One region of the Brachybacterium sp. p3-SID957 genome, then DNA from elsewhere that is predicted to be linked to it. Evidence: predicted binding sites of a transcription regulator. Region 1 holds the regulator's gene; each other region holds the start of a gene.
The links. Region 1 encodes HspR, which represses chaperone genes until heat shock. Its sites were predicted from a motif close to AAGTTGAGTCNNNNNGACTCAACTT; they were not measured.

Region 1 (3,271 bases):
CTGGCGGTCAGCATCGGCCTGGTGTGGTGGGGCTGGCAGGCCGGTGTGCTGCGCTCCCTGGAGAACCTGCAGGCCTTCATCGACGGCCTCGGCGCCTGGGGCCCGATCGCGTTCCTGATGGTCTCGATCGCCTCGGTGATCTTCCCGGTGATCCCCGGGGGGCTGCTGGTGGTGGCAGGGCCCGTGCTGTTCGGGCCGCTGGAGGGCACCCTGTACAACTACCTCGCGGTGTGCTCCGGCTCCTTCGCGAACTTCGCGATCGGTCGACAGGTGGGTCTGGGACTGATCGAGCGGGTGTTCTCCCCGAAGGCGGTGGAGAAGGCGCTGGGCTGGACACGCAGCCCCCATTTCACGCGGGTGTTCGCCACCGCGATCGCCCTGCCCGTGGCCCCGGACGATCTGCTGTGCTATCTCTCGGGCACCACCCGGATGCGGTGGCGCACCTACCTGCTGATCATCCTGACCTGCAAGCCGTGGTCGCTGATCGCCTATGGCCTGGGCGTCTCCGCACTGCTGGTGAAGTTCATGCCATGGTGACGGGCCGGCCTCACGCACGCCCGAACACCCGCCCGGTCCGCCCTGCCCGCCCGCTGCGGGTGCTGATGCCAACGGGTATGGCCCGCATCGCCAAGCAGTCCGGCATCGGGGCGGCCATCCGCCACCAGGAGCAGGCGGTGCGCTCCCTGGGCCACGAGGTGGTCCGATCCCCGCTGCGCCCCTTCGACGTGATCCATCTGAACACCCCGTTCCCGGACACGCTGCTGCTGTCGTGGTGGGCGCGCCTGCGGCGCCGTCCGGTGCTGATGTGGGCGCACTCCACGGAGGAGGACTTCCGGGACTCCTTCACCGGCGCCAATCGGATCGCGCCGCTGTTCCGCCGGTGGATCGCGCTGCTGTACCGGCGGGGCGACGCCGTGATCACCCCCACCCCGTACTCGCGCAGCCTGGTCTCCCAGCCGAAGTACGGGATCCGCACCCGCATCCACGTGCTCTCCAACGGGGTGGACACCTCGTTCTTCCGCCCGGACGCCTCGGCCCGCGGCCGCCTGCGGGACTCCCTGGGCCTGCCTGGTGAGTCGCGCGTGGTGATGAGCGTGGGCATCCAGATGGTGCGCAAGGGCATCCTGGACTGGGTCCAGGTGGCGCGCTCCATGCCAGAGGTGCACTTCGTCTGGTACGGCCACACCGATCCGCGACTGATCACCAAGGACGTCGAAGCCGCGATCGCCTCGGCCCCCGCCAACTGCCTGTTCCCCGGGTACGTGGGGGCTGAGGTCCTGCGCGATGCGTACGCGGGGGCCGACGCCTTCTGCTTCCTCACGAAGGAGGAGACCGAGGGGATCGTGCTGCTGGAGGCCCTGGCGTGCGGGGCCCCGGTACTGCTGAGGGACATCCCGATCTACCGCGATTGGCTGCCCGACGGGGCGGTCACCCACATGGTGCCCGGCAACGGCCCCAGCTTCCCCGCCACGGTGAAGGAGCGCCTGGGGGCCCTGCTGGACGGCGAGCTGCCGGATCTCACCGCAGCCGGTCAGGCCGCCGCGCAGGAGGTGGACCTGGGCCGGGTCGCGGAGCACCTGGCGGGGATCTACGAGGCCGAGGGGGTCATCCGTCGGTCCTGAGAGGATCGCCGGTCAGCGCCGGCGGTCGGGCCGCCACAGCACCAGCGCACCGCCGGGCGGGCGCTCGGGCCTCTCCCCACGGCGCAGGGAGGTCACGCGGCCGGAGCGGTCGGCGGAGAACACACGGCCGCCGGAGCGGGCGGCCATCTCCTCGATGGCCTCGTGCACTGCGCCGAGCTGCTCGCGCAGGGAGGCCACCTCGTCCTGCAGCGCGAGGATCCGCTTGATGCCGGCCAGGTTGATGCCCTCCTCCTGGGAGAGCCGCTGCACCTCGCGCAGCTGGGCGATGTCGCGGGCGCTGTAGCGGCGTCCACGGCCGGCGGTGCGGCGGGGGGAGACCAGGCCGATGCGGTCGTACTGACGCAGGGTCTGGGGATGCATCCCGGAGAGCTCCGCGGCCACCGAGATCACGAACACGGGGGCGCGCTCGTCGATGCGGTGGGGGCTCATCAGGGATCACTCCTTCCTGCGGTTCATTCTCTCAGCGTGCGGATCGCTCCGGGCGTGGATCGCTCCGGGCGTGGATCGCTCCGGGCGTGTATCGCTCCGGGCGTGGATCGATCAGCGGGCAGCGGCCTCGGCGAGGCCGGCACGGGGATCCTCGTCGGCGAGCGCGTCACGCAGGTCCTCCACGGCCTTGCGCGCCGCGCCCTCCACGTGGGTGGGCACCGCGACCTGCACGGTGACCAGCAGGTCACCGGTGCGCTTCGTCGTGACCAGGCCCTTGCCGCGCACGCGCAGGGTGCGGCCGGCCGGGGTGCCGGCGGGCACCTTCAGACCCACGGTGCCGCCGTCCAGCAGCGGCACGGTCAGGGTGGTGCCCAGCACTGCCTCGTCGAAGGACACGGGCACGGTGATCCGCAGATCGGCGCCATCGGCGCTCCACACCGGGTGCTCGTCCACCTCCAGGGTGAGCATCAGGTCACCGGCGGGGCCGCCACCGTGGCCGGGCCGGCCCTTGCCGCGCAGGCGGATCCGCTGGCCGTCGTGCACCCCGGCGGGGATGCGGGCGGTGACGGTGCGGCCGTCGACGCTCAGGCGCACCTCGGTGCCCAGCGCCGCCTGGCGGAAGCTGATGCGGGTGCGGGCATCGATGTCCTGGCCGGCGCTGGGCCGAGGGCCATGCCCGCCGCCGAAGCCGAAGCCACCGCCGGGTGCGCCGCCCTGCTGGCCGAACATGCGCAGCAGGTCGTCGAGGTCGGGCTCGGGCCCGCCGCCGGCAGGGTTGAAACCGCCGGGGCCGCCGCCTCGGGCTCCACTGAAGCCGCCCTGACCACCGCCGAACATGGCGGAGAAGATGTCGTCGAAGCCTGCACCGCCGGCGCCGCCCGGGCCACCGGGGCCCGCAGCGAAGCGGGCACCGCCGGAACCCATGGCCCGGATCGCGTCGTACTTCTGGCGCTCCTCGGGATCGTTGAGCACCGAGTAGGCCTCACCGACCTGCTTGAACTGCTCCTCGGCCTGCTTGTCGCCGGGGTTGCGGTCGGGGTGGAGCTTCTTGGCCTTCTTGCGGTAGGCCTTCTTGATGTCTTCCGCGCTCGCGTCCTTAGAGACGCCGAGGACCTGGTAGAAGTCCTTGTCGAGCCAGTCCTGTCCGGACATGTGGAGCGCCTCCTTCCGGGAGCGTCAGGGAAATTGAGATCTGTGGG
Region 2 (3,271 bases), on a different contig from region 1:
GAGCCGATCCTGGCGCGGGTGCAGGCCGATGGCGAAGACCTCGCCTGCACGGGCCTGATCGAGACCGGTCAGCTGCTGGCACCGTCGGCGCAGTTCACCATGCCGGATCGGGTGCGGGCCCCGCGCTGATCAGCCCTTGGGGGCTCCCCCTCAGCCGCCGGCTCCCAGCAGACCGCGCAGGGCCCCCGTGAGGCCCTCGACCTCCACGGCCACGTCGGGCCTGCGGAAACGCTCGGGGGTGAGGCTGAAGCGCTGCTGTGTCTTGGCACGGCCGTTCTCCTCGACCACCAGCAGACCGTCCTCGCGGTACCCGCAGCTGCGGGAGACCCCGTAGGAGGCGCCGTTGCCCACCACGGCGCTGGTCTCTGCGCGCTGCGCGCCCAGGTGGTCGAACGCCAGCACCAGCACGGCCTGCCGCATGAGCGTCCCGTGGCCCTTGCCCTGCTCATCCAGGGTGAGCCAGGAGCCGGAGCCCACCACGCGCCGCACCGCGAAGTGCGAGGCGCCCAGGTCCTGCATGCCGATCAGCCGCTCCTGGTGGAAGATGCCGAAGGAGAGGTTCCAATCGGTCGGGCCGACCTTCGAGCGCAGCTGCCACTGGAACTGGACGGACCGCGTCACTCGTTCGTCGGGGTCCACGTCGTACCAGGGGAACACCTGGTCGGAGTCCATGTCGGCGAAGATCGGCCGGTGCAGCAGAGCGGCGTACTCCGGCAGATCCTCGTCCCGGAGGGGACGCAGGGTGAGGGGGCCGGCGGTGATGCGCAGCCCGGAGGGCGGATAGAGGTCGGGCAGAGGGTCGGCCAGCAGGCCGGGCAGGGCGGTCATCGCGCGATCCTAGCGTCGTGAGCCCGCCCGGCCGCTGGGGCCGGCTTGCAAGGCAGAGTCCCCCGGCTCCCACCGCGAGCGGCGGGACCGGGGGACTCGTGAGCCGGGGGTGTCAGCTGTTGAGCTCACCCTCGATGGTGCGGCCCTCGGGGGCGGTGGCGGTGTCCTGCCCGGAGGTCACCGAGGGCTGCGCGGAGCGCTCGGTGTGGGCCACGTTGATCTTGCGCGGCTTGGCCTCCTCGGCCATGGGGATGGTCAGGCGCAGCACGCCGTCGCTGTACTCCGCCTCGATGCGGTCCAGGGAGACCCGGCTGCCCAGGGTGAGCTGGCGGGCGAAGGTCCCGGTGGGGCGCTCACGGGTGAGCCAGGAGCGCCCCGCGTCGTTCGAGACCGAGGCCTTGCGCTCGGCGCGCACCGTGAGGGTGCGGTCCTCGACGTCGACGTCCACGCTGGCCGGGTCCACGCCGGGCAGGTCGATCTCGGCGACGAAGCGGTCGTCCTCGCGGTACAGATCCATCGGCATGCCGACCGAGGCCGGGGTGCGGGTGAGATCCGAGAAGAAGCGGTCCACTTCCGGGAAGGGGGTGAAGCTGCGAGCCATGGTGTGCCTCCTGCGGTATCGGTGTGCGGTCGAGCAGGGGCCGTAGCTCCTCCTGCTCTCGGCAGGGTCAACGCGGTGCGCTCCCTCCCTATTCCAAAGTTGAGCCGACTGCGCTCACGTGAGCTGGATCACGCCAAAGGCTTTGGGAGCGGAGAGTCCCAGCATGGCGCAGATGGGCCGCCGTGTCTGCCCGTCGCGGGTGGACTCTGGGCGACTGCCCGCCCTCCGCCTCCCCCGCGCCGTGTCGTGCCGTCTCGCCGTGCCGTCCCGACCCGCCGTGCAGTGCCGTGCCGTCTCGCCGTGCCGCGCCTCCCCGATTTGCGGCCGTGAGGCTCCTACCGTGGATCCATGACCGTCGACGTGCTGCTGACCGGCTTCGCCCCCTTCGACGGGGCCGACATCAACGAGTCCTGGCAAGCCGTCCAGGCCGCCGCCGCGCAGCTGCGCGCGGACGGCATCGAGGCGGCGCAGCTGGAGCTGCCGGTCGAGTTCGACGCCGCCGGGGACCTGCTGGAGGCGGCCGTGCTCGAGCACCGTCCCGGCCTGGTGGTGGCCACGGGCCTGGCGGCCGGACGCCGCGCCGTCACTCCGGAGCGGGTGGCGATCAACGTGCGCGACGCACGCATCCCGGACAACGCCGGCGACCGCCCCGTCGATGAGCCCGTGGTGCCGGGCGGTCCCGTCGGCCATTTCAGCACCCTGCCCATCAAGGCGATCGTGGCCGCCCTGGCCCAGGAGCCCGCGATCCCGGCGGCGGTCTCACAGACGGCCGGCACCTACGTGTGCAACGACGTGTTCTACCGCCTGCTGCACCTGCTGGCCACCGACCCCAGCCTGGCCGGCATGCGGGGCGGCTTCGTGCATCTGCCGGCAGCCGCGGACATGCCGGTGGAGGACTCCGCCCGGGCGCTCGTGCGGGCCGTCCGCACCTGTCTGGCGACCCCGGAGGACGTGGTGCTCACCGGCGGCGCCGAGCACTGACCGCCCCGGTACCGGTGCACTGCACACGGCACCCGGCCCACGGCTCGCGGCGCCAGCGGAGAGTTATCCACAGGGTTCTCCACATCTGGGGATGAATCACAAGGATGTAGTTTCCCAGGTCCCGTGGCGCAGGTCCCCGTGCTTCACGGAGTGCCGCCCGCATCTCGCGGCCCTCGACGGTCTCCAGCGATCCACAACGCGACGCCGGTTGTCCACAGCAAGACCGTGAAATCCCCCGCGCACCCCGGTTCATCCACAATCCTGTCCACAGCTGGGGATAGTCACACCGGTGTCATTCGGCGGTGCCCTGCGCGAATGTTCTGCAGGGCACTCTCGTACAGCAGGCCGTGGCCCGCTCAGAAGTAGGGGACGGTGAGCGCCTTCAGCACCACCGCCACCGCGCACGCCAGCACCGCACCGGCGATCAGGGCCCCGTGGATCAGGGCGGAGCGCCGGGCGAGGGCCTGGCGGTCGGTGCCGTGCGTGGCCTTGGGCCGCAGCGCGAACATGGCCGCGACCAGGGCCGTGCCCACCAGCAGCCCGCCCAGGTGGCCCTGCCAGGAGATGTTCGGGACAGTGAAGGTGATCAGCAGGTTCAGGCCGATCAGCACCAGGATCTGGGCGCTCTGGCCACCCAGGCGGCGGTTGACGATGAACATGCTGCCGAACAGTCCGAACACTCCGCCGCTGGCACCCAGGGTGGCGGTGGTCCACTCCAGGGTCATCGGGTTCGCGAGCACGTACACCGCGGTGTGGCCGCCGAGGACGGAGGCCAGGAACACCCCGGCGTAGCGGGTGTGGCCCAGGGTCTGCTCGAGGTACTGCCCCACCACCCACAGCGCCCACATGTTCAGCGCCAGG
Region 3 (3,271 bases), on a different contig from region 1:
ATGTCGAAGGTGACCTCGATCTGGGGCATGCCGCGGGGGGCCGGGGCGATGCCGGTGAGCTCGAAGGTGCCGAGCAGCTTGTTGTCGCGGGTGAACTGGCGCTCGCCCTGGAACACCTGGATGGCGACGGAGGGCTGGTTGTCCTCGGCAGTGGAGAACACCTCGGAGGTCTTGGTGGGGATGGCCGCGTTGCGCTCGATGAGCTTGGTCATCACACCGCCCTTGGTCTCGATGCCCAGGGACAGCGGGGTGACGTCCATGAGCAGGACGTCCTTGCGCTCGCCCTTGATCACCGCGGCCTGCAGGGCAGCGCCCACGGCCACGACCTCGTCGGGGTTGACGCCCTTGTTGGGCTCCTTGCCGCCGGTGAGCTCCTTGACGACCTCGGTGACGGCCGGCATGCGGGTGGAGCCGCCCACCATCACCACGTGGTCGATCTCGGACAGGGAGATCCCGGCGTCCTTGATCACCTGGTGGAACGGGGCCTTGGTGCGCTCGAGCAGATCCGAGGTCATGTCCTCGAACTGGGCGCGGGTGAGCTTCTCGTCCAGGTGCAGCGGGCCGTTCTCGGTCATCGACAGGTACTGCAGCGAGATCGAGGCGGAGGTGGAGGAGCTGAGCTCCTTCTTGGCCTGCTCGGCGGCCTCCTTGAGGCGCTGCAGGGCGATGCGGTCCTTGGAGAGGTCCACGCCGTCCTTGTTCTTGACCTGGGAGATCAGCCAGTCTACGATCTTCTGGTCCCAGTCGTCGCCACCCAGGCGGTTGTCGCCCGCGGTGGCCTGGACCTGGATGGTGGAGCCGTCCTCGTCCTTGCTCACCTCGAGCAGGGAGACGTCGAAGGTGCCGCCGCCGAGGTCGAACACCAGGATCTGCTCGTCGTCCTTGCCCTTCTCCAGGCCGTAGGCGAGGGCCGCGGCGGTGGGCTCGTTGATGATGCGCAGCACGTTGAGGCCGGCGATGGTGCCGGCGTCCTTGGTGGCCTGGCGCTCGGAGTCGCTGAAGTAGGCGGGGACCGTGATCACGGCGTCGGTGACGGTCTCGCCGAGGTAGCTCTCGGCGTCCTTCTTCAGCTTGCCCAGGATGCGGGCGGAGATCTCCTGCGGGGTGTAGGCCTTGTCGTCGATCTGGGCGGTCCAGTCGGTGCCCATGTGACGCTTGACGGAGGAGATGGTGCGGTCGACGTTGGTGACGGCCTGGCGCTTGGCCACCTCGCCCACGAGGACCTCGCCCTGCTTGGAGAACGCGACCACCGACGGGGTGGTGCGGGCGCCCTCGGCGTTGGCGATGACGGTGGGCTGGCCGCCCTCGAGGACGGCGACGCAGGAGTTCGTGGTTCCGAGGTCGATACCGACGACACGGGACATGTGTGCCTGCCTTCCTGCGACCTTCTGGTCGCGTGTGGTTCATGCATCCGCCGGGATCGGCGGGGAGACTGAGTGATAGCGACTCAAGTAGAGATCGCGAGCCGCTCCTTGTCAATCTGCGACGCACTGAACTTGAGTACACATGGCTCAACCTCCGTGCAGGGGCACATATTCCCGGGCGCAGGAAGTGATCACGGACACGTCCGTCGTCGCCGATCAGGCCCGCCTCGATCCGGCAGGCGCTGCGCTTAAGCTGGGCCAGCTCCTCGGCGCGGGCCGCGATCTCGCGGTCGAAGAGCCTGCGCCCGCGGGCGGGCTGTTGCTCGCCGTTCACGGCTCCATCCACCATCACCTCGCACCGGGTCGCGTGCGTTGGGACATGACGGGGCCGACCGCTCGGTGTCCTCCCGGCGCGGCCCCGCACCAGCTCGCCGATCTCATGGATCATGGAAGGCGTGAACCCTTCGATCCGCCGCCCGCAGTCCGCCCGACCCGACTCCCCCGGTCCCGTCCCGCGCCGCACCCTGCCGCGTCGTCGCCTGCTGCAGTCCGCGATCGCTCTGCCCCTGGCCGGTGGCGTGCTCGCCGCGTGCGATGGTGATTCCGAGAGCTCGGCCGGCGACGGCGGCCAGGAGAGCAACCCCGACGTCGTCCAGCGCTCCACCGAGACGGCGGGGGTGCTTGCTCCTGACGCCAATGCGGTGACCGCTGCCTCCTTCACCTCCTCCCCCGTGGCCGTGGTCGCCGCGAACGAGGATGCCGCTGTGCTCGCCCCGGCCGCCTCCGCCGCGATCGCCATGGGCGTGCCGCTGCTGGTGGGGGACGCCTCCGCCGTCGCCGAGACCCTGGCCTCCCTCGCCGCCGAGGCAGCCCTGACCTTCGGGGAGATCGAGCTGGACGGCGTGGACGTGGTGCGCGGCAGCAGCGACCCCGACAAGCTGTCGGAGTCGACTCGTCACGACTTCTCCGAGCGTCGGCCGATCGCGGCCGAGGACCTTCCCGCCGAGCTGCGCGGCCTCGAGCCCGGGGCCGGCGTGCTGCTGACCATCGGCGAGGACCCACTGCCCGGCGAGGAGCTCGACGGCGAGCGGAGGCTGCCCGATGTCGAGCCCGCCGCCGGTGACGCCGCCCCGGTGGCGCTCGCGGCCGCCGGGGCCGAGGTGCCCGTCGGCGCCCTGGCCGCGGCACTGGCGGCCGGCGCGACGGTGACCGAGCTGCCGCACCCTGACCCGCGCGTCTCGGCGGAGTCGGTGGAGGCGGTCACCGCAGCCGGTGGCCCGGTGCTCGCCCTGGGCCCGGAGTTCGGCGAGCAGTTCGCCGAGCGCGTGGAGATGGCGCGCACCCAGCCGCAGGCGCCGGGGGGCGGCCAGCTGGTGCTGCCCGGCAAGCGGATCATCGCCCTGTACGGGCACCCGGGGTCCCCGGTGCTCGGAGTGCTCGGCGAGCAGGGACCCGAAGAGTCGGTGACGCGCGCCGAGGAGCACGCCGCCCCCTACCGCGAGCTGACCGAGGACGTGGTGGTGCCGTCCTTCGAGATCATCGCCACCATCGCCTCCTCGAGCGCCGGACGTGACGGCCAGTACTCCAACGTCTCCACCATCGACCACCTGCGTCCCTACGTGGATGCCGCCGCCGAGAACGGCATGTTCGCCATGCTGGACCTGCAGCCGGGCCGCACCCACTTCCTGGAGCAGGCCAAGCTGTACGAGGAGCTGCTGTTGGAGCCCCATGTGGGCCTGGCCCTGGACCCGGAGTGGCGGCTCAAGCCCGATCAGGTGCACCTGAAGCAGATCGGCTCCGTGGAGGCCGCGGAGATCAACGAGGTCTCCGCGTGGCTTGCCGAGCTGACCCGCAGCAACGACCTGCCACAGAAGATCCTGGTGCTGCACCAGTTCCGCCATTCCATG

Region 2: the regulator HspR is predicted to act here: its motif matches at 1,526-1,550, upstream of M3B01_RS08955 (Hsp20/alpha crystallin family protein).
Region 3: the regulator HspR is predicted to act here: its motif matches at 1,494-1,518, upstream of dnaK (molecular chaperone DnaK).

Annotation. Positions count from the first base shown of each region.
Region 1 is NZ_JALXKT010000074.1:6-3,276, reverse strand. Features, by position in the region: gene M3B01_RS12995 (TVP38/TMEM64 family protein) at 1-537, shown strand, start outside; gene M3B01_RS12990 (glycosyltransferase family 4 protein) at 615-1,622, shown strand; gene M3B01_RS12985 (heat shock protein transcriptional repressor HspR) at 1,635-2,072, opposite strand; gene M3B01_RS12980 (DnaJ C-terminal domain-containing protein) at 2,184-3,224, opposite strand.
Region 2 is NZ_JALXKT010000035.1:19,572-22,842, forward strand. Features, by position in the region: gene M3B01_RS08945 (serine hydrolase) at 1-129, shown strand, start outside; gene M3B01_RS08950 (GNAT family N-acetyltransferase) at 151-828, opposite strand; gene M3B01_RS08955 (Hsp20/alpha crystallin family protein) at 941-1,429, opposite strand; gene M3B01_RS08960 (pyroglutamyl-peptidase I) at 1,778-2,410, shown strand; gene M3B01_RS08965 (rhomboid family intramembrane serine protease) at 2,767-3,271, opposite strand, start outside.
Region 3 is NZ_JALXKT010000051.1:18,451-21,721, reverse strand. Features, by position in the region: gene dnaK (molecular chaperone DnaK) at 1-1,364, opposite strand, end outside; gene M3B01_RS10960 (hypothetical protein) at 1,820-3,271, shown strand, end outside.